DNA from 2 places in the Geodermatophilus sp. SYSU D00697 genome. Region 1 is predicted to be linked to the other one. Evidence: riboswitches for the same ligand, from Rfam matches in the RefSeq annotation. Region 1 holds a riboswitch; the other holds the start of a gene.
The links. A riboswitch is a leader RNA that binds a small molecule or an ion and turns the genes downstream of it on or off. The one in region 1 is predicted to bind S-adenosylmethionine.

Region 1 (14,229 bases):
GGCACCGCCCGCTCCTGCCCACCGCCCCCGCGCGGTGCCGGCGGCGTGCCCGCGCGCCCCCACCCGCTCGTCCCCTGGAGCACCCGCATGTCCCGCACCCCCCTGCCCGGCCTCGTCCACCCTCCCTCGCGGGTGGTCCGGTGACCGCCGCGCCCGGGCTGGCCGTGGTCAGCGTCCACCCCGACGACCCGCTCGCCGCGCCGCTGTTCGCCGAGCTGCTGTACGAGTACGACAGCCGCTACGGCGACCTGTACGGCGGTGCCGCGGCGGAACTCACCCGTCACCCGGCCGCGGAGTTCCTCCCGCCGGACGGCGAGCTGGTCCTGCTGCTGGAGGACGGCGCCCCGGTCGCCGGCGGTGCCTACCGGCGGCACGCCGACCCCGGTACCGCCGAGGTCAAGCGGATGTGGACCGCCGCCGCGCACCGCCGCCGGGGGCTGGCCCGCCGGGTGCTCGCCGAGCTCGAGACCCGGGCCGCCGCCCGCGGCTACACCCGCATGTACCTGACGACCGGCCCCCGCCAGCCGGAGGCCAGGGCCCTCTACCTGGCCGCCGGCTGGGCGCCGCTGTTCGACCCCGCCGTCGCCCGCCCCACCGACCTGGCGACCCTGCGCACCCTGCCCCCCGGGCAGCTCGCGTACGCCTTCGAGAAGCCCCTGGGAGACCCCGCATGACCACGCTCGTGCCGCGGCCCACCGAGGAGACCGCCGCTCCCCCGCCGACCGGGACGCCCTACGACCAGCTCCGGGTGGTGCCCGCCCGCCACCCCGGCCGCTGGGTGGCCACCGCCGTCGTCGCCGTCCTGCTCGCGATGGTGGCCAACTCGCTGGTCACCAACCCGCGGTGGGAGTGGGACGTCGTCGCCGCCTACCTCACCGAGGAGTCGATCGTCCGGGGAGTCTGGACGACGATCCAGCTGACGCTGATCACCGCCGTGCTCGGTTTCGCCCTCGGCACGGTCCTGGCGCTCATGCGGCTGTCCCGATCCCCGCTGCTGCAGGCGGTGAGCTGGGGCTACACCTGGGTGTTCCGCTCGGTGCCGCTGATCCTGCAGCTGCTGCTCTGGTACAACCTCGCCTACCTCTACCAGCACCTGGACTTCGGCATCCCGTTCGGCCCGTCGTTCGGCAGCGTCGAGACGCTGTCACTGATCGACAAGTTCGGCGCCGCCATCCTGGGGCTCGGCCTCCACCAGGCGGCGTACTCCGCCGAGATCGTCCGGGCCGGCATCCTCTCGGTGGACCAGGGCCAGCTGGAGGCGGCCGCATCGCTGGGCATCCCGCGGCGCCGGCAGACCACCCGCATCGTGCTGCCGCAGGCGATGCGCTCGATCGTGCCGACGGCGGTCAACGAGGTGATCGGCCTGTTCAAGGGCACCTCGATCGTATACGTGCTGGCCCTCGGCGAGCTGTTCTACACGGTGAGCGTCATCTACGGCCGCACGCAGCGGGTGCTGCCGATGCTCATCGTGGCGGCGGTCTGGTACGTCGTCCTGACCACGGTGGTCACGGTGATCCAGTACCACGTCGAGCGGTACTACGCCCGCGGCGCCGTCCGCACCCTCCCGCCGACGCCGCTGCAGCGGCTGCGCGCCAACCTGACCGCGGGCCTGGCCCGGGTCCGTCCCGGCTCCGAGGTGACCCGGTGACCGCCGCCCCCCTGACCACCCGTCCCGGTCGCGTCGAGGTGCACGGCGTGCACAAGTCCTTCGGCGCGGTCGAGGTGCTGCACGGGGTCGACCTGGTCGTCGAGCCGGGCACCGTGACCGTCGTCCTCGGGCCGTCGGGCTCGGGCAAGTCGACGCTGCTGCGCAGCATCAACCACCTGGAGAAGGTCGACCGCGGCTTCGTGGCGCTCGACGGCGAGCTCGTCGGCTACCGCCGCCGCGCACACCGGGACGGCGACCGGCTGCACGAGCTGAAGGAGAAGGACCTGCTGCGCCAGCGCACCCGGTTCGGCTTCGTGTTCCAGGACTTCAACCTCTTCCCGCACCTGACCGCGCTGGAGAACGTGGTGGAGGCGCCGGTGTCGGCGCAGGGCCGCCGGCGCCGGGAGGTCGAGACGGAGGCGCGCGAGCTGCTCGCCCGCGTGGGCCTGGCCGACCGGGCCGGCGCCTACCCCCGGCAGCTGTCCGGCGGGCAGCAGCAGCGGGTGGCCATCGCCCGCGCGCTGGCCATGCGGCCGGCCGTGCTGCTGTTCGACGAGCCCACCTCGGCGCTGGACCCCGAGCTGGTCGGCGAGGTGCTCGGCGTCATCGAGGACCTCGCCCGCGACGGCACCACGATGGTCGTCGTCACCCACGAGATCGCCTTCGCCCGCGAGGCCGCCGACCAGGTGGTCTTCATGGACGACGGCCGCATCGTCGAGGCCGGCCCGCCCGAGCAGGTGCTCGACGACCCGCAGCACGAACGCACCCGCGCCTTCCTCGCCAAGGTCCTCTGAAGAAGGACCCCGCTGCCCCCACGCCTCGCGAGCTCGGCGCGGGCCCCTGCAGCGGGGCCAGTTCCCCACGTCATCTACGGAGGCACGTCCACATGACCCGCACCCGCACCCACCGCCGCGCCGTCCGGCCGGCCGGAGCGCTCCCCGTGGGGACCGCGCTGACCCTGTCGACCGTGGTCTTCCTGTCCGCCTGCACCAGCTCCGCCGAGATCGAGTCCGAGGCGCGAGCCGATGCCGCCGCGGAGGCCGGGGCGACCGCGGCGGCCCTGGAGGTGGACACGAGTCCGGAGCAGACCGGCCGGGTCCACACCGACCTGGACCCCGACGCCGCCGCGCTCGTGCCGGCCGACATCGCCGAGGACGGGGAGCTGACCGTCGGCGTCGTCGGCACCGGAGAGCCGCCGCTGGGTTTCCTCGCCGACGACAACGCCACCGTCGTCGGCAGCGAGGTCGACATCGCCTCCCTGGTCGCCGACTCCCTCGGCCTCGAGCTCGAGGTGGTGAACGTGGCCTGGGAGCAGTGGCCCCTGGGCGTCCAGAGCGGCGACCTCGAGGCGGTGTTCAGCAACGTCGGCGTCAACGACGAGCGGCTCCAGCTGTTCGACTTCGCCACCTACCGCCAGGGCGTCATGGCGTTCACCGCGAAGCCCGGCAGCGGGCTGTCGATCGCCGGCGCCGAGGACATCGCCGGCCTGACCGTGGCTGTCGGCTCGGGCACCAACCAGGAGCGGATCCTGCTGGACTGGAACGCGCAGAACGAGGCCGCCGGGCTGGAACCCGCACAGCTGGAGTACCACGCCAACGCCGCGGACGCCCTGCTGGCGCTGCAGTCGGGCCGGATCGACACCTACATCGGGCCGAACCCGAACGCCGTCCACCAGCAGTCGGTCGGGGACGTCGAGGTCGTCGGCACGGTCAACGCCGGGTGGCCGAACACCACCTACGTCGCCGCGACCTCGCTCAAGGGCAACGGCCTGGTGGACGCCGTCGAGGCGGCGCTGCGGCACGCGTTCGAGGACGGCACCTACGCGCAGACCCTCGAGCGGTGGGGCCTGTCCGACGAGGCCGTCGACGAGCCGGTGGTCAACCCGACCGTGGGGTCCTGAGCCGCGGGGCGGGGGCGCGCCGAACCCCGCGACCGACCCCCGGCCCGCGCAGCTGCGGTGTCCCTCGCGCTCCTGCGGTGCTGCAGCGCCGCGGGAGCGCGAGGAACACCGCAGGAGCGGCGATGCGTGGCGTCAGTCGCCCGGACGGCAGCGGTCCAGGAACCGCAGGATCGCGTCGTTGACCAGCCGAGGCTGGTCCTCGTGCACGAGGTGGGACGCGCCCGGCACGCGGACCTGCTCGACCCGAGGCAGCAGCGTCCCCAGCCACCGGCTGAGCAGCCGCACGACGACGGGGCTCCGGGCGCCGGTGAGCAGCAACGTGGGCACTCGGACACCGCGGAGCGCGTCCTCGCCCAGCGGCGGGAAGCCGGCCCGCAGGCTCGGCGCCAGCGTCGTCGCGTTCTCCCGCATCTGCTGCCGGCGCTCCTGCGTGAGCCTCCCGAACGCCTCCCGGCCCAGCACGCCGCGGGCGAAGACCTGCCAGGCGCGCTCGTCGTCGCCCCGGCGGTGCGCCCGGGTCATCGGCACGAAGGTGCGCAGGCCGAACGCGAGGACCGCGAGCGTGGTGCCGGGGTGCCGGAGCAGGCTGCGCGCGAGCGCCCCCGGGTGCGGCCGCGGGCCGGGGCCCAGCACGAGCGACAGCACCGGCGGCTCCTCGAGGACCAGGCTGCGGACGGCGTCCGGGTGCTCGATCGCGGTGAGCAGGCAGATGGACGCGCCCCACGAGTTCCCGACCAGGTGCGCCGGCGCCGCTCCCAGCGCCCGGAGGACGGCGACCAGGTCGTCGACGTGCACGGGCACCGGGTCGGCGGCACCCGGCGGGACGTCGGCGTTGGGCCGGGCGTACCGGCGGCTGTAGGCGATCGCCCGGTACCGCGTCGCGACCGGTTCGAGCTGGGCCGCCCAGGTCCGCAGGTCGCTGATCCCGCCGTGCACGAAGACGACCGGCTCGCCCGACCCCAGCTCCCGGTGGGCCAGCGGCACCCCGTCGACCACCACGCGGCCGACCCCGGGGGACCCCGCGCCCTCGCCCGCCATCCCGCGTCCCCTCATCCGGTCGCGCGGGACACCCTCCTCGCTCCGCGGGTGCCGCCGCAACGACCGCGCGGGTTGCTTAGCGCGGGGACACCGGCGCCAGGCCGAGGTGGTCGCGCAGGGTGACCCCCTCGTAGTCGGCGCGGAAGACGCCGCGCTCCTGCAGCAGCGGGACGACGCGGTCGACGAACGGGTCCAGCCCGCCCGGGGTGATGTGCGGGACGAGGATGTAGCCGTCCGCGGCGTCGGACTGCACGAGGTCGTCGATGGTGGCGGCGACCGTCGACGGGCTGCCGATGAACGACTGGCGGCTCTGCACCTCGATCATCAGCTCCCGGATGGAGTAGCCCTTCTCCGCGGCGAGCTCCCGCCACTGCCGCGCGGTGGCCAGCGGGTCGCGGTACATGCGCACCTGCGCGCGGCCCTGGGCCACGTGGCCCTCCCCCACCACCGGGTCGGCCTCCGGCAGCGGCCCGTCGGGGTCGTAGGCGGACAGGTCGCGGTTCCACACCTGCTCCAGGAACCGCAGCGCCGTCTGCCCGGACACCTGCTGCCGGCGGACCTCGTGCGCCAGCTCGGCGGCCTCGGCGTCGCTGTCCCCGATGACGAAGGTGGCCGCCGGCAGGATGAGCAGCGACTCGCGGGACCGGCCGTACCGCGCCAGCCGCCCCTTCACGTCGGCGTAGAACGCCTGCCCGGCCTCCCGGGTGCTGTGCCGGCTGAAGATCGCGTCGGCCGACGACGCGGCGAACTCCCGGCCCTCCTCGGAGTCCCCCGCCTGGAAGACCACCGGCCGCCCCTGCGGGCTGCGCGGCACGTCGAAGCGCCCGGCGATGTCGAAGTGCGCGTCCCGGTGGGCGAACCGGCCGGCCTGCGGGTCGCCGAGGAAGACCCCGCGCTCCTTGTCGGCGACGATCTCGTCCCCCCGCCAGGTGTCGACCAGCTCCAGCACCGTCTGCAGGAACGTGCGGGCGCGCTCGTAGCGCTGGTCCTGCGGCAGGAACCCACCGCGCCGGAAGTTCTCGCCGGTGAAGGCGTCCCAGGAGGTGACCACGTTCCACGCGGCCCGGCCGCCGGAGAGGTGGTCGAGGGTGGCGAACTGGCGGGCCACCTCGTAGGGCTCGTTGAACGTCGAGTTGATCGTCCCGGTGAGCCCGAGCCGGTCGGTGACGGCGGCCAGCGCGGCCAGCACCGTGAAGGTGTCCGGCCGGCCCACGACGTCGAGGTCGTACACGAGGCCGTTCTGCTCGCGCAGCCGCAGCCCCTCGGCGAGGAAGAGGAAGTCGAACCTCCCCCGCTCGGCGGCCTGCGCGAACCGGACGAACGACGAGAACTCGATGTGGCTGCCGGCCGCCGGGTCGCTCCACACGGTGGTGTTGTTGACCCCCGGGAAGTGCGCGGCCAGGTGGATCTGCTTGGTCATCCCTCGTCTCCTCAGGCCGGGGCGTAGCGGTTGGCGGGTCGGGGCAGGCCGAGCAGGCCGCGCAGCGTGTCCGCCTCGTAGGCGGTGCGGAACAGCCCGCGCCGCTGCAGTTCCGGCACCAGCCCCTCGGTGACCTGGACCAGGTCGTGCGGGAGGGCGGCCGGGCGGAGCCGGAAACCGGTCAGGCCGGCCTGGTGCCACTCGGTGAGCAGGTCGGCCAGCTGGGCCGGCGTCCCGGCGAACACCCGCGCGTCGCTGACGTACTCACTCCCCGCGGCGTCGTCCAGCCGCCGCCGGCGCGCGGCGGCCGCCTCCGGCGTCGCGTCGAGGAAGACCACGAGGTCCCCGAAGACGTGCACGGTCTCCCCGGCCCGCCCGGCCAGGGCCTGCGCGGCGCGGATCTCGCCGACGATCGCCGTGGCGTCCACGGCGTCCCCCGGGGTCACGTACCCGACGTCGGCGCTGCGGGCCACGAGCTCGTACGGGATCGCCTGGTGGGCCAGGGCGGAGACGACGGGCTGTCCCTGCGGCGGCCGCGGCGTGATGGAGGGCCCCTTCACCGAGAACCAGCGGCCGGTGAAGTCGATGTAGTGCAGCTTCTCCCGGTCGATGAAGCGGCCCGTGGCGACGTCGCGGATCTCCGCGTCGTCCTCCCAGCTGTCCCAGAGCCGGCGGACCACCTCGACCCAGTCGGCGGCCTCGTCGAACAGCTCCCGCAGCGCCGCCTGGACGGCGGGGTCGTGCCGGTCGAGGCTGCCCAGCTCCGGCGGGGTGCGCCGGCCGAAGTGCGCGGCCTCGGCCCGGCTCGAGGAGACGCGCACCCGGACCCCGGCCCGGCCGTTGCTCACGAAGTCGAGGGTGGCGATCGCCTTGGACAGGTGGAACGGCTCGGTGTGCGTGACCACGGCGGTGGGCACCAGCCCGATCCCCTCGGTCACGGGGGCGACCCGCGCGGCGACCTGGACGGCGTCGAGCCGGCCGCGGACGTGGTCGGTGCGGTCGTCGGGGCCGTGCCGGTCGGTCGACTGAAGGGAGAGGGCGTCCTCGAAGGTCACCAGGTCCAGCAGCCCGCGCTGGGCCTCCCGCACGAGGTCCACCCAGTAGCCGGCGGTGGACAGCTCGCCCGGGCGCGCGTCCGGCTCGCGCCAGGCGGCCGGGTGCCAGCCGGCGCCGTCGAGGGCGACGGCCAGGTGGACGTGGGCAGGGTGCAGGGGGCTCACGAGCGACGCTCCAGCGGGATCTGCTCGCCGGCCTCGATCGCCACGGGCAGCCGGTTCTCGGCCGGTGGCAGCGGGCAGGTGGCGAAGTCGGTGTAGGCGCAGGGCAGGTTGACCGCGCGGTTGAAGTCGAGGACGACCCGCCCGTCGGCGTCCGGCGCGCCCAGCGCGAGCGACCGGTTGGCGGCGTACGTGGTGACGCCGGAGGTCGCGTCGGTGAACAGGACCAGCAGGCTGCCGGGGTCCTTGCCGGGGAACGCGGTCAGCGACAGGGCCCGCCCGGCCAGCTCGAACTCGACCACCCCGGGGGCGTCGTAGACGTGCTCGAGGCCGGCCACCGCCGCGCCCACGGTCGTGGGGCGGGGCTCGGGGAAGGGCACGAACCGGCCGGGAGCGACCCACCGCGGGTCCGGCGGGAACGTCGGCGTCCCGGCGTACCGGACCCGCACGGGGGAGTCGGGGTGCCGCGGCCGGACGACGTCGTGCCCGCCGCGGCGGGCGACCTCCACGACCAGGTCGCCGGAGGTGGCCGGCACGCCGCCGCGCTCCGGGATGCGGCCGACGACGTGCTCGCCGGAGACCGGGGTGCCGTCGACGGAGAGCTGCTCGCCCTCGTCGAGGGTCACCACGACGCCGCGTGGGCCGGTCGACCAGGCGCCGGGGATGCCGGGGAACCGCTGCGGTCCCCCGGTGAGCCAGTGCAGTGCGGTGACGGCGAGGAACCCGTGCGGATCGGCGCGGACGGCCTCGTGCCGGCGGTGCCAGTCGGCCCAGTCCCGGGCGAAGTCATCGGTGTCGGGGATGGACGGGGTGGAGACGGCGGTCATGGTCGGTGCACCTCGGAGAGCTCGCCGGTGGCGACGTCGGAGACGGACCCGCGGACACTGTCCTCCACGGGGACGAACGGGCTGTCGAGGATCCGCTGCCGCAGCACCCGCACGTCCTCCTCCAGCTCGGGGAACGCCTCGGAGTGCCCGTGCAGCCGGGTGCCCACCTCCTGCCCGATCGACGCGCGGGAGTCCTCGTCGTCGACCGTCAGCATCCCGCAGTCGGTGTGGTGGACCAGCACGACCTCGCGGGTGCCCAGCAGCCGCTGGCTGATCGCCGGCGATCGGGTCTCGTCGTCGGTGACCACGCCGTCGGCGTCGCGGATGACGTGCCCCTCCCCCTCGGACAGGCCCGGCGCGCGGTGGACGTCGAGCCGGGCGTCGATGCAGGCCCCGACGGCGACGCGCCGGGACGGCGCCAGCGGCAGCGGGCCGGAGGAGGTCTCGGCGTAGCGGGCGTGGGCGGCGAGCAGTTCGTCGGTGACGGTCATGTGGAGTGCTCCTCTCAGTAGTCAGGACGAGGCCGAGCCGGTCGAGCGGGACCGGAAGTCGCCGCGGCCGGTGTCGCCCTTCCAGTCGGCGAAGGACTCACCGGTGAGCTCCTCGAGCAGCGCGATGTCGTCGAGCAGCGGGGCCAGCACCTCGCGGCGGACCTCGACCGGCATCGCCGGCCGCGGAGCCCGGCCCGCGTGCAGCGCCGCGACCAGCGGGCGGCTGGCCTGGCGCCACACCTGCGGCGGCGCGTAGGCACCGAGCGCCGCCCCGACCCGCACGACCCGGGCGAGCGCCCGGTACCGCGGGGTGTCTGCGACGTGGGGCTTGACGTTCTCCGGTGCCACCGTGTGGGCGATGCCCGGCTCGACGCCGAGGAAGGCGCTGACCCGGTCCAGCGTCTCCCGCGGGGTGTCGACCAGCTGCCGGTAACGCAGCAGGAACACCCGCTCGCGGGGCACGTGCCGGTACAGGTCGCGCAGTTGCTCGCCGTAGCGGCCCAGGCCCCGGTAGTGCCAGAACGGCGCCCAGCCCTCGGCGATCCGCTGCTCCTCCAGCCGGACGGCGGCGAGGAAGTCGGCCACCGGCTCCAGCCCGTCGGCGCGCAGGTGCACCCAGTTGGACCAGGCGCGGTCCACCGGGTCGCGGACCACCACCACGACCTCGACGTCGGGTACGTCGGCGGCCAGCCGGGCCTGCGCGGCCCGGTCGTACAGGTAGAACGGCGTGCTCTCGCCGCGGACGGCGTCCTCGGGGGCGGCGGCGAACAGCGCGAGGTACTCCTCCCGCCGCCAGATCCACTCCTGCGCGCTGTGGGCGTCGCCGGGGCCGCGCTGCCCGCTGCGCCGCGGGGGCCGGCCGTCGGTCAGGTAGTACTTCGGCTCCTTGACCGGGGAGAGGTACAGCCCCGGGTGCGTGGCCAGCGCGGCGTGCAGGGCCGTCGTCCCGGCCTTGGGCGCGCCGGCGATGACGAACTGCGGCAGTCGGCCGCTCATGGGGACCCCTTCCTCGATCGGTGTGCACACTGGGCGCCGTCCCCCTCGCCCGAGACCGGAGCCGCCGCGTGCCGTCCAGCCCCGTCCCGACCCCGCCCCGCCTCCCGGACCCGCATCGGTTCTGGGTCGACGCGCAGGTGGTCCTGGCCCCCGAGGACCCGCGCCCGGGTTCGTGGGCCGGTGGGCCCTCGGCCCAGCTGGTCGACGGGACGTGGTGGCTGGCCTACCGGCTGCGACGGCCGGTCGGCGAGGGCCGTGGCTTCGCCAACGCGGTGGCCCGCTCCGACGACGGCGTGCTCTTCACCCCGGTGGTGGGGATCGGCAAGGACGCCTTCGGCGCCGAGTCGCTGGAGCGCCCGGCGCTGGTCCACACACCCGACGGGCGCTGGCGGCTCTACGTCAGCTGTGCGACGCCGGGGACCAAGCACTGGCGGGTCGACCTGCTGGAGGCCGACACCGTCGAGGGCCTGGGGACGGCGACACCGCGCACGGTGCTGCCCGGCAGCGACACCGAGGCGGTCAAGGACCCGGTGATCCGGCACGACGGGCGGCAGTGGCACCTGTGGGCCAGCGTGCACCCGCTCGACGACCCCGACGCCACCGACCGGATGACCACCGAGCACGCGACCAGCGACGACGGCGTCGCGTGGACCTGGCGGGGCACCGCCCTGGCCGGCACGCCCGGCAGCTGGGACGCCCGCGGCGTGCGGTTCGCCGCGGTCCTCCTCGACGGCGCCGGGACCTGGGCGCTCTACGACGGCCGGGCCACGGCGGAGGAGAACTGGGAGGAGCGCACCGGCCTCGCGGTCGGCGACGGGGACGGCCGGTTCACCGCCGTCCCGGACGGTCCCTTCCTGCAGAGCCCGCACCCGCCGGGCGGCCTGCGCTACGCCGACGCGGTCGCGGTCCCCGGCGGCGGCGTCCGCTGGTTCTACGAGGCGACGCGGGCCGACGGCGCGCACGAGCTGCGCACGGTGCTCCTGCCGGGCTGACACGCTCAGCGCCCCGCCGGGCCGCAGCCGGCCCCGCGCGCGACCGCCCGGGGGGCCGCGCCCGCGAGACCGGCCGGCGGCCGCGGGTCGTCGGCCGGCTTCCAGCGGCCCTCGTGCACGGCGTAGGCGGCGCCCGGGCCGTCGGCCAGGAACGCGGCCAGGCCGTCGAGCAGCCGGTCGACGTCGGCCGCCGTGGTCGCCACGCCGACGCTGGCCCGCAGCGCCCCCTCGGGGGTCCCGAGCCGGTCGAGCAGCGGGTGGGCGCAGAACCGGCCGTCCCGCAGGCCCACGCCGTGCTCGGCCGACAGGACGGCGGCCACCAGCCCCGGGTCGGCGCCCTCGACGGTGAAGCCCACGACACCGGTGGGCGCGGTCGAGTCGGGCCAGATCCGCAGCCGCCGCACGCCGGGCAGCGCGTCGAGGCCGGCCTCCAGCCGCGCACGCAGGGCCCGCTCGTGCGCCTCGAGGGCCCCCTCCGGCAGCGCGACGAGCGTGTCGCAGGCGGCCGCCAGCGCCACCGCGCCGAGCACGTTCGGCGAGCCGCCCTCGTGCCGGTGCGGCGCCGGGGCCCAGGTGGTCTCGGCCACGGTCACCGCGTGCACCGCCCCGCCGCCGGCCAGGTGGGCGGGCGCGGCGTCGAGCCAGTCGCGGCGGCCGACCAGGGCCCCGGTGCCGTAGGGCGCGTAGAGCTTGTGCCCCGAGAACGCCACGTAGTCCGCGCCGGTGGCCGCCAGGGAGAACCGGCGGTGCGGCACCAGCTGCGCGCCGTCGACGGCCACCCGCGCGCCGGCGGCGTGCGCCAGCGCGACGACGTCGGCCAGCGGCAGGGCCTCCCCGGTCACGTTGGAGGCGCCCGTGACCGCGACCAGGGCGTACCGGGAGGCGGCGAGCTCGGCCGCCAGGGCCCGCAGGGTGGCGGTCACCGTCTCCCGGATCGGCAGGACGGTCGTGGCTGCGTGGCGCTGCCACGACAGCAGGTCGGCGTGGTGCTCGCAGTCGAGGACGAGCACCCGCTCCCCCGGTGGCACGCACGCGGCGAGCAGGTTGAGGGAGTCGGTGGTGTTCCGCGTCAGCACGCAGACGTCGCCGGGACGGGCGCCGACGAACGCGGCGACGGTGTCCCGCGCGGACTCGTAGAGCGCCGTCGACACCTGCGACAGGTACCCGGCGCCCCGGTGCACGCTCGCGTACAGGGGCAGCGCCTCGGCCACCCGGCCGGCCACCGCGGTCAGCGCCGGCGTGCTGGCCGCGGTGTCGAGGTCGGCGTAGCGCACCCACCCCGACGACACGAGCGGCACCGCGGTGCCCGCGCCGACCACCGGCAGCAGCGGGCCCTCCGGGGCGGCGGGGACGACGACGGGGCGGGACAGGACAGCGCCGGTCACGCGGGCCTCCTCGGTTCGGGGACCCGGTCGGCGGGTCCGCGCTTGCGGGGGCCGGTCGGCACCCGCCTGGTCGTCACCCGGGGCACCCCATCGCGGAGGAAGGGTTGCCGGCCAGCGAGCCGGGGCTTGTCGCTGGCGCTCATGACCTGCCGGGGAGCCTGACACGACCCTCCGTATCCCGTCAAACCCGATCGGGATGGTAGGGATAGGTCCGTGCCCGTCCTCCTCGTCCCGACCGCCGCGGCGTCTCAGCCCCCGGTGTGCGACGCCGAGCGCGCCGCGGCCGCCCCTGCGACGGTGGTCCCGTGAGCACCGTCGCCGTCGTGGGCAACCCCAAGCCGCACTCGCGCACCCGCGCCGCGGCCGAGCTGGTCGCCGAGCGGCTGACCGGCGCCCCGGCCGACCGCGTGATCGACGTCGTCGAGCTCGGTGCCGGGCTTCTCGGCTGGGGCGACCCGGCCGTCGAGGAGGCGGTCGCCGCGGTGCGGGCGGCCGAGGTCGCCGTCGTCGCCAGCCCCACCTACAAGGCCACCTACACCGGCCTGCTCAAGCTCTTCCTCGACCAGATCGGCACCGGCGACCTCGCCGGGGTCGTGGCGGTGCCGCTCATGCTCGGCGGCGGGCCGGCGCATGCCCTGGCGCCGGAGCTCCTGCTCAAGCCGGTGCTGGTCGAGCTGGGCGCCACCGCGCCCACCCGCGGGCTGTACCTGCTCGACAGGAGCTGGGACGACCCCGCACCGCTGGACGCCTGGTTGGCCGCCGCGCGGCCGCAGGTGGCCGCCGCCCGCGGTGCCCGGCGGGCCTGACGTGGCGGTTCCCCGGTCCGACCTCACCCGGCGCGCCGCCGTGGACCTGCTGCGGGTGGCCAGCGCGCGATGTCGCCGTCGCTGACGACCGCGCCCACCCCGCAGACCTCGAAGGACCCGTCGTGACCCGTTCCCTGCTGTCCCCTGTCCTGCCCACCGACCCGACCACCCGCCGCACCGGCGCGGCCGCGCTGGCCGCCGCGCTCGCCGCCGTCGAGCACCGGTGGTCCCCGCTGGTGGAGTTCTGCGCCGAGCACCGCTGGACGCACCTGCTCGATCCCGGCCTCGCCGCCGACGTCCTCGACCCGGCGCTGCACGCCGACCTCGCCGCGGCCCAGGTGTGGCTGCTGTCCTGGTTGCCCGGCCAGGGCACCGACCTGCACGACCACGGCGGCTCCGCCGGGGCCTTCGCGGTCGTCCGCGGCACGCTGTCGGAGGAGGTCGGGGCGCTGCCCGAGGCGCGGCAGCTCACCGCCGGCCGGGTCCGCCCGTTCGGGCCGCACCACGTGCACCGGGTCACCAACCCCGCACCGGAGCAGGCCGTGAGCGTGCACGTGTACAGCCCCCGGCTGACCGTCATGAACACCTACCGGGCCGACCGCGGCGGCCTCGTCCGCACCGGCACCGAGCGGGCCGGCGTCGACTGGTGACCGGCCCCTGAGACGCCGACGGGCCGGACCGCCCTGACGGAGGGGCGGTCCGGCCCGTCGGTCGCCGGCAGCCGGTTCAGGCCGGCTGTGGCACCCGGTTGTCGAACAGCGCGATCGCCGCGGCGGTGTTGGACGCCGGCACGAAGTAGTGCGAGTGCACCTTGGTCACCTGCTCGTTCATCGCTCCGCGCATGATCAGCCACATGATCATCTCGATGCCCTCGGACCCGGCCTCGCGGATGTAGTCCTCGCGGGAGAGCGTCGTGAGCTTCTCCGGGTCCTTCTCGATGGCCTCGAGGAACATGTGGTCGAACTCGGGGTTGATGTAGCCCGCCCGCGCCCCGGCCAGCTGGTGGGACATCCCGCCGGTGCCGAGGATCGCCACCTTGACGTCCTCGGGGTAGCTGCGGATGGCCCGGCCCAGCGCCTGCCCGAGGGCGTAGCAGCGCGCGGCTGTGGGCTGCGGGTACTGGATGACGTTGACCAGCAGCGGGATCACCGGGCACGGCCAGGCGTCACCCGGGTCCGGCGTCCAGACCGACAGCGGCACGGTGAACCCGTGGTCGACGTCGAGCTCCTGGAAGACGGTGAGGTCGAAGCCGTCGTCGACCAGGCTCTCCAGCAGGTGCAGCGACAGCTCCGGGTCGCCGACGACGTCGGGCACCGGGCGCTTGCCGAACCCCTCGTCGGCGACCGAGTACTGCTCGGCGGTGCCGATCCCGAACGTCGGGATGATGTCGAGGTCGATGCCGTTGGCGTGGTCGTTGTAGATGACGATCGCGACGTCCGGCCGGTGCTCGGCCAGCCACGCCCGGGCCGGGGCGTACCCGTCGAAGAGCCCCTTCCACGCGGGGTCCTC
Region 2 (14,229 bases), on a different contig from region 1:
GGGGCGACGGCCGGGTGGGTCCCGGTGTCGGCGGACTGGCGTGGTGGTGCGGGTGTTCTCGTCACGGTGTGCGCGGCGCCGGGTTCGGCGCTCCTCCTCTGGATCGACGACGGACGTGCCGCCGCCCCCCGAGGAGGCAGTCGGCAACCCCTCCACCGTCCGCACGCGGGTCGGTGGGTGCAAACTCGCCGTGATCTGAGCGACGCCGCCACAGGGCGGTCAGCGGCTGTGTGCCCCCTCCGCCGCCCGGGCACACCCCCGAGGTGCCGCTGATGGAGCCGGGGAGGACAGCACCGTGACCGAGACCCGGCCCCCGTGGTCGTCCCGACGCCGGAAACTGCTGGTCTGGCTGGGGGTGGGCGCCGTCCTCGGCGTCCTGGGCTCGCTCGTGCTGCCCGCCCAGTACGGGGTCACGGCACTGTTCCTCGGCGGGCTCTGCGGCTTCCTGCTCGTCGCGGCGATCGTGGTGTTCCTCACCATCCCCGGTCCGGACACGCTCGCGCAGCTGTTGCGCCTGCCACCCCTGGCCGGCGCGGTGTTCGTCGTCGCGGTCCTGCTGGCGCTCTCCAACCCCGCCGGCGACCTGCGCTGGCTGTGGATCGTCACCGCGGGCGCGGCCGCGGCGTGGGCGGCCTTCGCCGTCTGGGAGACCCGCCGCACCGGCAGCTGACGGCCGCGCGGGCGCCGGCGGGCGAGGCGCGGCCGGCCGCCCGGGCGCACCGCCGCCGGGGCCGGCGGCGACACTGCCCGCATGGACCTGCCGACGCCGGACCTGCCCGCAGCGCTGTACGAGCCCGTCGACGGCGGGTACCGGGCCACCGCCCTGACCATCGGCCCCTGGGACCCCGGCCTGCAGCACGCCGGCCCGCCCGCGGCGCTGCTGGCCCGCGAGGCCGAGCGGGCCGGCGGGATCGCCGGCGGCCAGACCGTGCGGCTGGCCTTCGACATCCTCGCCCCGGTCCCGGTGGGGCCGGTCGCGGTGAGCGCGCGGGTGCTGCGCCCGGGACGGCGGATCGAGCTGGTGGAGGCCGCGCTGACCGCCGGTGACCCGACCCGGCCGCTCATGCGCCTGACCGCCTGGCGGATGCGCGCCGGGGAGTCCGCCGCCACGCCCCAGCCCGCCCCCGCCATCCCGGGCCCGGAGGCGAGCCGCGCGGAGACCGCGGACTTCTTCGCCACCGACGTCGCCTACCACCGGGCCCTGGAGTGGCGGTTCGCCTCGGGCTCGTTCAACGCCCCCGGCCCTGCGGCGGCGTGGACCCGGCCGCTGTGCACGCTGGTCGACGGCGAGCCGATGACGCCGCTGCAGCACCTGCTGGTGATGACCGACGCGGCCAGCGGCGTCTCCGCCGTCCTGGACTGGACCCGGGCCACGTTCGCCAACGTCGACCTCACCGTCGCGCTGGTCCGCCCGCCGTCCGGCGACTGGCTGGGCCTGGACGCGGCCACGACGATCGGGCCGGCCGGCGCGGCGCAGTGCTTCGCCGACCTCTACGACACCACCGGCCCGATCGGCCGCTCCGCGCAGTCACTGTTCGTCGAGTCACGTTGAGCGGGGGCGGGTTGGCGCGGCCGCCCGCGCTTGGGGAGGCTGGAGCCTGATGGCACCACTCGACACACTGCTCACCTGGCTCGCCGGCCGCGGGCTGGAGATCGTCCTCATCGTCCTCGGCTCGGTGCTGATGGCCCGCTTCGTCGCCTGGGTCGGGGAGCGGATCACCTCCCAGATCGACGCCCGGGCCACCGGCGGCGACGCGCTGGTCCGCTCCGAGGCGGCCAAGCACCGGCACTCGCTGACCCAGGTGATCACCTGGACGCTGATCGTGCTGATCTACGCGATCGCGGTGTTCTTCGTCCTGGACCGCGCCGGCATCCCCATCGGCGGCCTCGTCGCCCCCGCGACCGTGCTCGGCGTCGGGCTGGGCTTCGGCGCCCAGCGGATCGTCGGGGACGTGCTGGCGGGCTTCTTCATCATCACCGAGCGGCAGTACGGCTTCGGGGACGTCGTCGCGATCCAGGTGGTCGGCGGCGGCGACGAGGCCACCGGGACCATCGAGGACGTCACCCTCCGCGTCACCCGGCTGCGCTCCCCCAACGGCGAGGTGATCACCCTGCCGAACGGGCAGATCGTCAAGGTCACGAACCTCTCGCGCGACTGGGCCCGCGCGGTCATCGACGTCCCGGTGCCGACGTCCATGGACGTCAACCGGGTCAACGAGATCCTCCGCGAGGTGGGCGCCGAGGCCTTCCGCGACCAGCGGATGCGCCCCCTGCTGCTCGACCCGCCCAGCGTCATGGGCGTGGAGACCCTCGACCTCGAGCAGGTCAACGTCCGGATGGTCGCCCGCACGCTGCCCGGCAAGCAGTTCGAGGTCGGCCGCGACCTGCGCGCCCGCATCGTGCTGGCGTTCCACCGCGAGGGCATGAACCTGCCCGCACCGACCGCGAGCGCACCGTCGGGCGAGCTCTCCGGCGCCGGTGGGGACGGTGTCCGATGACCCCGCGGCACAGCGACGGCCAGGAGGGCACCCGCCAGATGCCCACGCTGAGCACGGGGCAGGCGCCCGCGGTGAGCACGGCACCGCCCCCGGGGCTCCGGCAGCGGTGGTGGTCGGCGGTGCCCCACCACCTCGGCCGGGCGCGCACCTCGACCGCCGTCCTCGCCGTCCTGTTCCTCGCGATCGGCACGCTGTACCTCTACGTGCGGCCCGAGACGACCGCCTCGACCTCCGTCGACCCGGCCGGCGGCACCAGCGTGCCGGCACCGGAGGAGTCCCGGCCCACCGAGACCACCGAGACCACGGTGCCGACGGAGACCTCCGAGCCGACGGAGACCAGCGAGCCCACTCCCGAGCCGGACACCCCGACCACGACCCCGTCCCGGACCCCCTCGGCACCGGCCACGACGTCGCAGCAGGCGCCGCGGCAGCAGCAGGAGGAGGAGCCCGAGCCGACGACCGAGGAGGACGAGCCGACGACGGCCCCGGACGAACCGGAGACCACGGAGGCGCCCGCCCCGACGGGCCGCCCGGTCCCGACCGCCACCACCGGGCCGTGACCGGGCCCACGCACCGTCCTCCGCAAGGGGCCTCGCCGCGCCACGCCCGCGCCGAGCAGGGCAGGATCAGCACCCCGCACCTCGAACACCCCGCACCTCGAACAGCCCCGCACCTCGATCAGCCCGCACCTCGAACACCCAGGTGCCCGTGGAGGGAGACACCCCGTGGCCATCCGACACCTGTCCCGGCGCGGACGGGCGGCAGTCGCTGCCGCCGCCGGCCTCACGCTCGTCCTCGCCGGGTGCGGGGACGACTCCGGCGGTGACGCCGGGAGCGGCGGAGGCGGCGGGAGCGGGGACGCGGCGGCGACCAGCGAGCCCCTGCCCAGCGTCGAGGCCGACCAGGCGCTGGCCGACCGGGTGCCCCCGGCGGTCGCGGAGGACGGCGTGATCACCGTGGGCAGCGACACGAGCTACGCACCCAACGAGTTCATCGCCGAGGACGGCGAGACGATCATCGGCTTCGACGTCGACCTGTTCACCCTCGTCGCGCAGAAGCTGGGCCTGGAGGCGCAGTTCGAGACCGCCCCCTTCGACTCGATCATCGCCGGGGTGGGTTCGGGCCGCTACGAGGCGGGCGTCTCGTCGTTCACGATCAACCCCGAGCGGCTGCAGCAGGCCAACATGGTCAGCTACTACGAGGCCGGCACCCAGTGGGCGACCAAGGCCGGCAACCCCGAGGGGGTCGACCCGGACAACGCCTGCGGGCTGACCATCGCCGTCCAGAAGGCCACCGTGCAGGTCGAGGACCTCACCGCCCGGTCGGACGCCTGCGAGGCCGCCGGCGAGGAGCCGATCACGATCAACCAGTACGACCTGCAGAGCGACGCCACCGCGGCGATCGTCTCCGGCGCCGCGGTCGCCGGCCTCGCCGACTCCCCGATCATGGCCTACGCCGTGCAGCAGACCAACGGCCAGCTCGAACTGCTCGGCGACATCTACGACGCCGCCCCCTACGGCTACGTGGTGGCCCAGGACCAGGCCGACTTCGCCCAGGCGGTCGCCGACGCCGTCCAGGCGCTCATCGACGACGGCACCTACACCGAGGTGCTCTCGCGGTGGGGCGTCGAGGACGGCGCCATCGACGACCCGACGGTGAACCCCACCGTCGGCTGACCCGGAGCCCCCGTCATGGCCGCCGACACGACGGCCCGGCCGGCACCGCCCGAGCAGATCCGGGCGGTGCCGGTCCGGCACCCCGGCCGCTGGATCGCCACCGCCGTCATCGCGGTGCTGGCGGCGATGTTCGTCCACATGCTGGTCACCAACCCGGTGTTCCAGTGGGGCTTCATGTTCGACAACATGTTCAGCCCGCCGGTGCTCCGCGGGGCCCGGACGACGCTGGTCATGACCGTGCTGGCGATGCTGCTGGGCGTCGTGCTGGGCATCGTCCTGGCGGTCATGCGGCTCTCGCCGAACCCGGTCGTGTCCGGCGCGGCCTGGACCTACATCTGGATCTTCCGCGCCATCCCGCGGATCGTGCTGCTGTTCTTCGTCGCCAACCTCGGCGCCCTCTACGCGACCTACGAGTTCGGTTTCCCCTTCGACCGGCAGCTGATGGACCTGTTCGGCTTCGACGCGGACCTGCGGCTGTTCGGCCTGGACGGCAACCAGATCTTCACCGGCTTCGTGGCCGGCCTGATCGGGCTGGCGCTGTCCGAGGGCGCCTACATGGCCGAGATCGTGCGGGCCGGCATCCAGTCGGTCGACCCCGGCCAGGCCGAGGCGGCCAGCGCGCTGGGCATGAGCCGGAGCACGACCCTGCGCCGGATCGTGCTGCCGCAGGCGATGCGGGTGATCATCCCGCCGACCGGCAACGAGACGATCGCCATGCTCAAGGACACCTCCCTGCTCATCGCCGTCCCGGTGAGCGCGGAGCTGAACTTCCAGCTGCGGGCCATCGGCAGCCGCACCTTCCAGATCATCCCGATGGCCGTCGCCTCGATCCTCTGGTACGTGGCCCTGGCCAGCCTGCTCATGGTCGGCCAGTACTTCCTGGAGCGGCGGTTCAGCCGGGGCGTCGGCTCGCGGGAGACCCGGGCACAGCGCGCCGCCCGCCGGGCGGCCGACGTGGGGAGCTCGAAGTGACCGGCGACGGGCAGGCCATGGTCCGGGCCGAGGGGGTGCACAAGTCCTTCGGCTCCGTCGAGGTGCTCCGGGGCATCGACCTCGAGGTCGCCCCGGGCGAGGTGGTCTGCGTCATCGGCCCGTCCGGCTCGGGCAAGTCGACGTTCCTGCGCTGCATCAACCACCTGGAGAAGATCGACGCCGGACGGCTGTGGGTCGACGGTCAGCTCGTGGGCTACCGCGAGCGCGGCGGCAAGCTGCACGAGCTCCGGGACAGGGAGGTCGCCGCGCAGCGCCGGGACATCGGCATGGTGTTCCAGCGGTTCAACCTCTTCCCGCACATGACGGCGCTGGAGAACGTCGTCGAGGCGCCGACGCGGGTGAAGGGCGTGCGCAAGGAGACGGCGCGGCAGCGGGGCATCGAGCTGCTGGAGCGGGTCGGGCTCGGCGAGCGGGTGCACAACTACCCGAACCAGCTCTCCGGCGGGCAGCAGCAGCGGGTGGCGATCGCCCGGGCGCTGGCGATGGAGCCCAAGCTCATGCTCTTCGACGAGCCGACGTCCGCGCTGGACCCGGAGCTGGTGGGGGAGGTCCTCGACGTCATGCGCGGCCTGGCCGAGTCGGGGATGACGATGGTCGTCGTCACCCACGAGATGGGCTTCGCGCGCGAGGTCGGCGACACGCTGGTCTTCATGGACGAGGGCGTGGTGCTGGAGGCCGGCGACCCCCGGCGGGTGCTCACCGACCCGCGGCACCCGCGCTGCCAGGCGTTCCTGTCCAAGGTGCTCTGAGCCACGGCCTCACCACGACGTCACCACCGCGACGCCGGGGGTGCGGCCGACCTCGGCCAGCGCCGCCCCGGCGTCGTCGAGGGTCAGCTCCCGGGTGACCAGCCGCTGCGGGGCCAGCCGCCCGGCCGCGATGAGGCCCAGCAGCCCGGGGTAGGCGTGCGCGGCCATGCCGTGGCTGCCCAGAACCTGCAGCTCCAGGGCGATCACCCGCTCCATCGGCACCGCGGGCCTCCCCTGGGCCGGTGGCAGCAGCCCGACCTGCACGTGCCGGCCCCGCGGGCGCAGGCAGCGGACCGAGTTCTCGCAGGTGACCGCGGCGCCGAGCGCGTCGAGGGAGACGTGCGCCCCGCCGCCGGTCAGCTCCGCGACCGCCGCCACGACGTCCCCTCCGCCGTCCACCGCGGACTCCGCGCCCAGCTGGAGCGCGAGCTCCAGGGCTCCCGCGGAGACGTCGACGGCGACCACGCGGGCACCCGCGGCGGCGGCGACCTGGACCGCGGAGAGCCCCACGCCGCCGCAGCCGTGCACGGCCACCCACTCGCCGGGGCGCACCGCGCCGACCTGCACGACCGCCCGGAAGGCCGTGGCGTACCGGCAGCCCAGGCTCGCCGCGGTCGCCTCGTCGAGCGCGTCGGGCAGTCCCACCAGGTTGACGTCGGCGGCGTCCAGCGCGACGTGCTCGGCCAGCGAGCCCCAGGAGGTGGAGCCGGGCTGGGTCTGGCGCGGGCAGACCTGGTGGTCCCCGGCGGCGCACTGGGCGCACCGGCCGCAGGCGTTGACGAAGGGCACGGTGACCCGGTCCCCCACCCGCCACCGGCGGACGCCGGCACCGACCGCGGCCACCGTGCCGGCCAGCTCGTGCCCGGGCACGTGCGGCAGGACGACGTCGGGGTCGTGGCCCTGCCAGGCGTGCCAGTCGCTGCGGCAGATCCCGCTGGCACCGACCCGGACGACGACGCCGTCCGGGGCTGGGTCGGGATCGGGCACCTCCCGCACGGTCAGCGGGCCGCCGAAGGTGTCGAAGACGAGTGCGCGCACGGCGCCAGCCTGCCGGACCGCCGCGGGACCGCCCTGGTGGCCGGGGGCCGGCCGGGCGCTCGCACAGGTGGGGGGCGTCTCCCCCGCCGACGCGACCTGCCTAGGATCACGCCTGGCTCACGAGAGGCAGTGCAAAGCACCTGGCTGGCTGCCCGGCAACCTCGACTCCGTCCGAGGTGCTCCAGGGGAAGAGCCGGCCGGACGGCGCCCGCCGTCCGGCAAGGACGGAGGTCCCCGTGCGCCGCGGGGTCTCCCGACGAGAGGAGACCGGCGCATGACCGACCCGCAGAGCTGGAGCTTCGAGACCCGGCAGATCCACGCCGGTACGAGCCCGGACCCGACGACCGGCGCCCGCGCCCTGCCGATCTACGCGACGACGAGCTACCAGTTCCGCGACGCCCAGCACGCCGCCGACCTGTTCGCGCTGGCCGAGATGGGCAACATCTACACCCGGATCATGAACCCGACGCAGGACGCGCTGGAGCAGCGCGTCGCCTCGCTGGAGGGCGGCGTCGCGGCGCTGGCCGTCTCCAGCGGGCAGGCCGCCGAGACCCTCGCGATCCTCAACATCGCCGAGGCCGGCAGCCACGTCGTCGCCTCCGCCTCCCTGTACGGCGGCACGTACAACCTGCTGCACCACTCGCTGCCGAAGCTCGGGGTCAGCGTCTCCTTCGTCGAGGACCCCGACGACCCGGAGAACTGGCAGTCGCTGGTGCAGGAGAACACCAAGGCCTTCTACGCCGAGTCGATCGGCAACCCGAAGGGCGACGTGCTCGACACCAGCGCGGTGGCGGAGGTGGCCCACCGCAACGGCGTCCCGCTGATCGTCGACAACACCATCGCCACGCCCTACCTGATCCGGCCGATCGAGTTCGGCGCCGACGTCGTCGTCCACTCGGCGACCAAGTACCTGGGCGGTCACGGCACCGCGATCGCCGGCCTGATCGTCGACTCGGGCAACTTCGACTGGCGGAACGGGAAGTTCCCCGGCTTCACCGAGCCCGACCCCACCTACCACGGCGTCGTCTACGCCGACCTGGGCGCCCCGGCCTACGCGCTCAAGGCGCGCGTGCAGCTGCTGCGCGACCTCGGCCCGGCCATCTCCCCGTTCAACGCCTTCCTGGTGGTCCAGGGCATCGAGACCCTGTCGCTGCGCATGGAGCGGCACGTGGCCAACGCCCAGCGGGTCGCGGAGTTCCTCGAGGGCCACGACGCGGTCGACCGGGTGAACTACCCCGGGCTGCCGTCGTCCCCCTGGCACGCGGCGCAGCAGAAGTACGCACCGCGTGGCGCCGGCGCCGTCCTCACCTTCGAGCTGCGCGGCGGGGTGGAGGCCGGCAAGCGCTTCGTCGACGCGCTGGAGCTGCACAGCCACGTGGCCAACATCGGCGACGTCCGCAGCCTGGTGATCCACCCGGCGTCGACGACGCACTCCCAGCTGACCCCCGAGGAGCAGCTGACCACCGGCGTCACCCCCGGACTGGTGCGGCTGGCCGTCGGCCTCGAGGGGATCGACGACATCCTCGCCGACCTGGAGGCCGGCTTCCGCGCGGCCAAGGAGGCCTGAGGTGGGCGGGGCCCGGGTCGCGTCCTGGGCCCCGCTCCGCCCCGGGGGCTGGCGGGAGGGGGACCCGGTCGGCGACCGGCTCTTCCTCTCCCTGCCCGGGCCGTTCCTGCTGGAACACGGCGGGCAGCTGCCGGCGGTGCGGGTCGCCTACGAGACCTGGGGGACGCTCGCGCCCGACGGCGGCAACGCCGTCCTGGTGGAGCACGCGCTCACCGGCGACAGCCACGTCGCCGGCCCCGCCGGGCCCGGCCACCCGACGCCGGGGTGGTGGGACGGGCTGGTCGGGCCCGGGGCGCCGCTGGACACCGACCGGTTCTTCGTCGTCTGCGCCAACGTGCTCGGCGGCTGCCAGGGGACGACGGGACCCTCGTCCCCCGCGCCGGACGGCGCCCCCCACGGCTCCCGCTTCCCGGCCGTCACCGTGCACGACCAGGTGCGGGTGGAGGCGGCGCTCGCCGACTCCCTGGGCATCGACCGCTGGGCGGCGGTGCTCGGCGGCTCGATGGGCGGGATGCGGGCGCTGGAGTGGGCCGTGGCGCTGCCCGAGCGGGTGGACGCGCTGTTCTTCCTCGCCTCGGCCGCCGCGGTGAGCGCCGACCAGCTGGGCACGCAGACCACCCAGCAGGCGGCGATCCTCGCCGACCCGGCCTGGGCCGGCGGGGACTACCTGCCCGGTCCCGGCCCCGTGGCGGGGCTGGGGGTGGCCCGCCGGATCGCCCACCTCACCTACCGCAGCCCCGGGGAGCTCGACGAGCGGTTCGGCACGGTCGTCCAGGACGACGGCCGCTACGCCGTCGCCTCCTACCTCGACCACCACGCGACCAAGCTGGCCCGCCGGTTCGACCCGGGCAGCTACGTGGTGCTGACCGAGGCCATGAACTCCTGGGACGTCGGCCGGGGACGCGGCGGGATCGCGGCCGCGCTGTCGCGGGTGACCGCACGCGCTGTCGTCGCCGGCGTCGACAGCGACCGGCTCTACCCACTGGGGCAGCAGGAGGAGGTGGCCGAGGGGCTGGGCGTGCCGCTGCGGGTCCTCTCCTCGCCGTACGGGCACGACGGGTTCCTCATCGAGATCGACGCCGTCGGCGCGCTCGTGCGGGAACTCCTGCGGACCTGATCACCCGACAGTGCGCGACCGATCGGACCGGCGCTCGTTGCGCCAGGTCGTGGGGACCCGCATCCGACCCTGGTGGGGGCTCCTCGTCGGGGCCACGGTCGGGGCCACGGTCGGCGCCGCCGTGCTGACCGCCGCGACGGGCGACGCACCCGAGCGCACCGAGCCCCTCGCCTTCGGGGTCACCACACCCGGCGGGGCGCGGGCGACCGGCGAGCTGGACGCGGTCGAGGCCGCCACCGGGGAACGACCCTCCCTGGTCGTGGTCTACGTCGACTTCACCGCTGCACCCCCGGTCGGCGACCTGGACGCCATCGCCGCACGAGGGGCCACTCCCGTCGTCACCTGGGAGCCGTGGGACGCCGACGATCCCGGGAACCGGGTCTTCTCGATGGCCGACATCGCAGCGGGTGCCCATGACGCGTACCTCCGGCAGTGGGCCGACGCGCTGCGCGACTGGGGACGCCCGGTGCTGCTGCGCTTCGCCCACGAACAGAACGGGGACTGGTACCCGTGGGCGGTCGGGGTGGGTGGCACCACCGCGGCCGACCACATCGCAGCGTTCCGTCACGTCACGGAGGTGTTCGAGGCCCGTCGGGCGGGAAACGTGCAGTTCGTGTGGAACCCGAACGTCTCTTTTGCGGGGTCGTCGCCACTGTCCGTGACCTGGCCGGGGGCTCGCTACGTCGACCAGGTGGCTCTGGACGGCTACAACTGGGGGACGAGCAGACCCGGCCACGCCTGGCAGGAGCCCGAGGAGCTCTTCGCCGACAGCGTCGAGGAACTGCGTGGCCTCGCACCGGGGGTCCCCATCACCATCGCGGAGGTGGCCTCGGCCGAAGAGGGCGGGGACAAGGCCGCCTGGATCCGCGACCTGGTCGCCTGGCTCGACGAGCAGCCCGACGTCGCGGCGTTCGTGTGGTTCGACCACGCCAAGGAGGCCGACTGGCGGATCGCCAGCAGCCCGGCCGGCGCGGACGCCATGCGGAGCGCCCTCGCCGGACGCCGGCTGGCGGGCCGGTGACCGCCGCGCCGACCCGCTCCGACGCCCGGGCGGCCCAGCCGACCGATCCCGCGGAGGCCCGGCGCCTGCGGGCGCTGGAGCGGCTGCAGCTGCTCGGGACCGGCCCCGAGGAGCGCTTCGACCGCATCACCCGGCTGGCGCAGCGGGTCTTCGACGTCCCCATCGCGACCATCACGCTCATCGACGAGCACTCGCTGTGGTTCAAGTCCGCGCAGGGGTTCCCCGGCGGGCGCGCGGACCGACAGGCGTCCTTCTGCGACCGCACGATGGCCCTCGGGAGGGTGCACGTCGTCCCCGACGCCGCCCTCGACCCGCGGTTCGCCGGCAGTCCGGCGGTCGTCGGTCCGCCGCACGTGCGCTTCTACGCCGGGCAGCCGCTGACCGGACCCGGCGGGCTCACCGTGGGCACCCTCTGCCTGTTCGACGTCCGCCCCCGGGCCTTCACCGACGAGCAGGTCGCCGCTCTCGAGGAGCTGGCGGGGTGGACCGAGTTCGAGCTCGCCCGCTCGGTCGAGATGGACCGCGCCCGGGAGGTCCAGCGGGCACTGCTGCCGGCCCGGCCGCCGGACGTCCCGGGCTACGCGGTGGCCGGCTCCTGCCAGCCCGCCTCCGCCGTCGGCGGTGACCTCTTCGACCACGACGTGGTCGACGGCGACCTCGTCCTGACCGTCGCCGACGTCATGGGCAAGGGCGCCGGCGCCGCCATCCTCATGGCGAGCGTCCGGGCGGTGCTGCGTTCGGTCGTGTGCGAGGCCGCACCGCCGGGCGGCCACCGCTCGGAGGGCGAGCTCCTCACCGCGGCGAACCGGGTGCTGCTCCCCGACCTGACCCGCACGGGTTCCTTCGTCACGGCCTTCCACGCCCGTCTCGACGCCGCGAGCGGGCGGGTCCGGTACGGCGACGCCGGCCACGGGATGACCCTGCTGCGGCGCGCGGGTGGCGGTGTCGTGCGCCTGGCCGGTGCCGACCTCCCCCTCGGCATCGACGCCGAACAGGAGTGGGCTGAGCACGAGGTGGTGCTGGAGCCGGGTGACAGCCTCCTGTGCTTCAGCGACGGGCTCCTCGACGTCCTCGGCGGCACCCACGAGGCCCTCGGCGAGGTGGGCCGACTGCTCGAGGACCACCCCGAACCGGACGACCTGTTGCGGGCCGTCCGGGCGCTGGCGTCGGCGGCCGCGCCCCTGGACGACGTGACGGCGGTGGCCGTGCGACGGCAGGCGGCGCCGTGAGCCGCCACCGCCGGACGGCCTGGACCGGGCCGGGTGCCAGCTCGGTCCGCCCGCTGGCCGACCGCGAGGTCGCCGCCGCGCTGTCCCCCCGCGTGCCGCTGACCCCGCGGCTGTTCGGCCTCCGGGTGCTGGTCCTGCTCACCGCGGTCCTCGGCGTGGACTACGTGGTGTGGCGGTGGCTGGAGAGCGTCAACTGGTCGGCCTGGTGGATCGCCGTGCCCCTGGTCCTCGCGGAGACCTACAGCCTCGTCGACTCGCTGCTCTTCGGCCTCACCATGTGGCGGCTGCGCCGGCGGCGCGAGCCTCCGCCGCCGCCCGACGGCGCGACCGTCGACGTCTTCATCACCACCTACAACGAACCCCTCGACCTGGTGATGGCCACGGCGGAGGCGGCGCAGCGGATCCGCCACCCGCACCGGACGTGGATCCTCGACGACGGCGCCCGCCCCGAGCTGCGTGAGCGGGCCGAGGCCGCCGGCATCGGGGTCATCACCCGCTCGGCGGAGTGGGCGGGCCGCCAGCGGCACGCCAAGGCGGGGAACCTGAACAACGCCCTGATGAGCACCGACGGCGAGTTCATCCTGGTCCTCGACGCCGACCAGGTCCCCGACCCGGCGATCCTCGACCGCACCCTCGGCTACTTCCGCGACCCGCAGACGGCCCTCGTGCAGACGCCGCAGGTGTTCGTCAACGTGCCCGACGACGACCCGTTCGGCAGCCAGGCGCCGCTGTTCTACGGCCCGATCCAGCAGGGCAAGGACGGCTGGAACGCCGCCTTCTTCTGCGGCTCGAACGCGGTCCTCCGCCGCGAGGCGCTCATGCAGCTGGGCGTCTCCCGGTACGTGACCGAGGTGGAGGTGGCTGTCGCCCGCACGCTCCGGACCGCGGACCGGGTGCTCGCCCGGGCCCGCAGGCGCCTCGACCCGACGCAGGTCGCCGCGCGCGCGGCCCTCGACGCGGTCGCCGAGGCCGTGGCCCAGGCCCGCGCGGAGCTGCGCGCCGGCGCGGCCCTGGCCGATGTGACGTACGGGTTCCAGAAGCGCGTCGACGAGGCCGGCCGCCGCCTGGTCGACGCGGACGTCACCGCGCTGGAGACCGACCTCGCCGAGATCGCCGCCCTCTCCGCGGAGCTGGACGCGGAGGAGGGCGGCCCGGCCGAGCTGGACCGGGCGGCGCTGAGCCGGCTGGCGCACCGGGACTGGTCACCACTCGGTGCCGTCGAGACGGTGCGCACGCTGGTGCGGGCCATCGACGTGGACCGGGACGACGAGGCCCAGCCGCTCATGCCGATGGCGACCATCTCGGTGACCGAGGACATGGCGACCTGCATGCGGCTGCACGCGCTGGGCTGGCGCACCGTCTACCACCACGAGACGCTGGCCCTGGGACTGGCGCCGGAGGACCTCGGCACCATGCTCACCCAGCGGCTGCGGTGGGCCCAGGGCACGGTCCAGGTGATGCTGCGGGAGAACCCGCTGGTGCAGCGCGGCCTCACCGTGGCCCAGCGGCTCATGTACTGGGCCACGATGTGGAGCTACCTGTCCGGCTTCGCGGCCGTGGTCTACTTCGCCGCCCCGGTCGTCTACCTGGTCAGCGGGGTCCTGCCGGTGCAGGCCCTGTCGGCCGACTTCTTCCTCCGCCTTCTGCCGTTCCTGGCGGTCAACCAGCTGCTCTTCTACCTGATCGGCCGGGGCAAGCGGAGCTGGCGCGGGCAGCAGTACTCCCTCGCGCTGTTCCCGGTGTGGATCCGCTCGGTGACCACGGCCGTCGGCAACGTGGTCCTCGGCCGGAGCCTGGGCTTCGCGGTGACGCCGAAGGAGCGGCAGTCGGTCGCCCGGCGCCCGTGGCACCTCGTCCGGCCGCAGCTGGCCGTCATGGGGCTGCTGTCGGCCGCCGCGGTCGTGGGGACCGTCCGGATGGCCACCGGTGCCGCGTCGGGGCTGGGCACGGCCGTCAACCTGGTGTGGGTCGCCTTCGACCTCGCCGTCCTCAGTGTGATCATCAAGGCCGTCCGCCACCGCGGACCCGAGGAGCGACCCGCGGAGGCGGCCGCATGACCGAGTTCGAGACCGAGACCACCGACAGCGGCATCGGCGTGGTGCGGCCCGTGGGCCGGCTCAACATGGTGGCTGCGCCCCGGCTGCGGTCGCTGGTGGGCGAGCTCGTTGCCGGGGGGACGCCGCGGATCGTCGTGGACCTCTCCCGGACCGAGTCGATGGACTCGTCGGGGCTGGGAGCGCTGATCGCGGGACTCAAGACCGCCCGTCAGGCCGGTGGCGACCTGCGCATCGCCGCGGCCGGCGAGCAGGTCGAGGCCGTGCTGGAGCTGACCAACCTCCGG

Region 2: another riboswitch for S-adenosylmethionine. It lies ahead of ACI79C_RS11645 (bifunctional o-acetylhomoserine/o-acetylserine sulfhydrylase); the one in region 1 lies ahead of ACI79C_RS08550 (aminotransferase class V-fold PLP-dependent enzyme).

The regions. Positions count from the first base shown of each region.
Region 1 covers NZ_JBJGYV010000007.1:51,281-65,509, forward strand. Annotated here, with positions in the region: gene ACI79C_RS08495 (GNAT family N-acetyltransferase) at 141-674, shown strand; gene ACI79C_RS08500 (amino acid ABC transporter permease) at 671-1,648, shown strand; gene ACI79C_RS08505 (amino acid ABC transporter ATP-binding protein) at 1,645-2,442, shown strand; gene ACI79C_RS08510 (transporter substrate-binding domain-containing protein) at 2,535-3,548, shown strand; gene ACI79C_RS08515 (alpha/beta fold hydrolase) at 3,681-4,586, opposite strand; gene ACI79C_RS08520 (NtaA/DmoA family FMN-dependent monooxygenase) at 4,663-6,006, opposite strand; gene ACI79C_RS08525 (LLM class flavin-dependent oxidoreductase) at 6,018-7,226, opposite strand; gene ACI79C_RS08530 (DUF1684 domain-containing protein) at 7,223-8,050, opposite strand; gene ACI79C_RS08535 (beta-class carbonic anhydrase) at 8,047-8,541, opposite strand; gene ACI79C_RS08540 (sulfotransferase) at 8,563-9,537, opposite strand; gene ACI79C_RS08545 (hypothetical protein) at 9,606-10,529, shown strand; gene ACI79C_RS08550 (aminotransferase class V-fold PLP-dependent enzyme) at 10,535-11,914, opposite strand; SAM riboswitch class IV at 11,948-12,061, opposite strand; gene ACI79C_RS08555 (NADPH-dependent FMN reductase) at 12,220-12,720, shown strand; gene ACI79C_RS08560 (cysteine dioxygenase) at 12,843-13,370, shown strand; gene ACI79C_RS08565 (class III extradiol dioxygenase subunit beta) at 13,447-14,229, opposite strand, start outside.
Region 2 covers NZ_JBJGYV010000011.1:67,421-81,649, forward strand. Annotated here, with positions in the region: gene ACI79C_RS11600 (BCCT family transporter) at 1-65, opposite strand, end outside; gene ACI79C_RS11605 (hypothetical protein) at 296-670, shown strand; gene ACI79C_RS11610 (thioesterase family protein) at 752-1,552, shown strand; gene ACI79C_RS11615 (mechanosensitive ion channel family protein) at 1,602-2,498, shown strand; gene ACI79C_RS11620 (hypothetical protein) at 2,495-3,058, shown strand; gene ACI79C_RS11625 (ABC transporter substrate-binding protein) at 3,224-4,174, shown strand; gene ACI79C_RS11630 (amino acid ABC transporter permease) at 4,190-5,146, shown strand; gene ACI79C_RS11635 (amino acid ABC transporter ATP-binding protein) at 5,143-5,916, shown strand; gene ACI79C_RS11640 (zinc-dependent alcohol dehydrogenase family protein) at 5,926-6,954, opposite strand; SAM riboswitch class IV at 7,070-7,185, shown strand; gene ACI79C_RS11645 (bifunctional o-acetylhomoserine/o-acetylserine sulfhydrylase) at 7,229-8,521, shown strand; gene metX (homoserine O-acetyltransferase MetX) at 8,523-9,638, shown strand; gene ACI79C_RS11655 (glycoside hydrolase family 26 protein) at 9,688-10,659, shown strand; gene ACI79C_RS11660 (PP2C family protein-serine/threonine phosphatase) at 10,656-11,888, shown strand; gene ACI79C_RS11665 (glycosyltransferase family 2 protein) at 11,885-13,945, shown strand; gene ACI79C_RS11670 (STAS domain-containing protein) at 13,942-14,229, shown strand, end outside.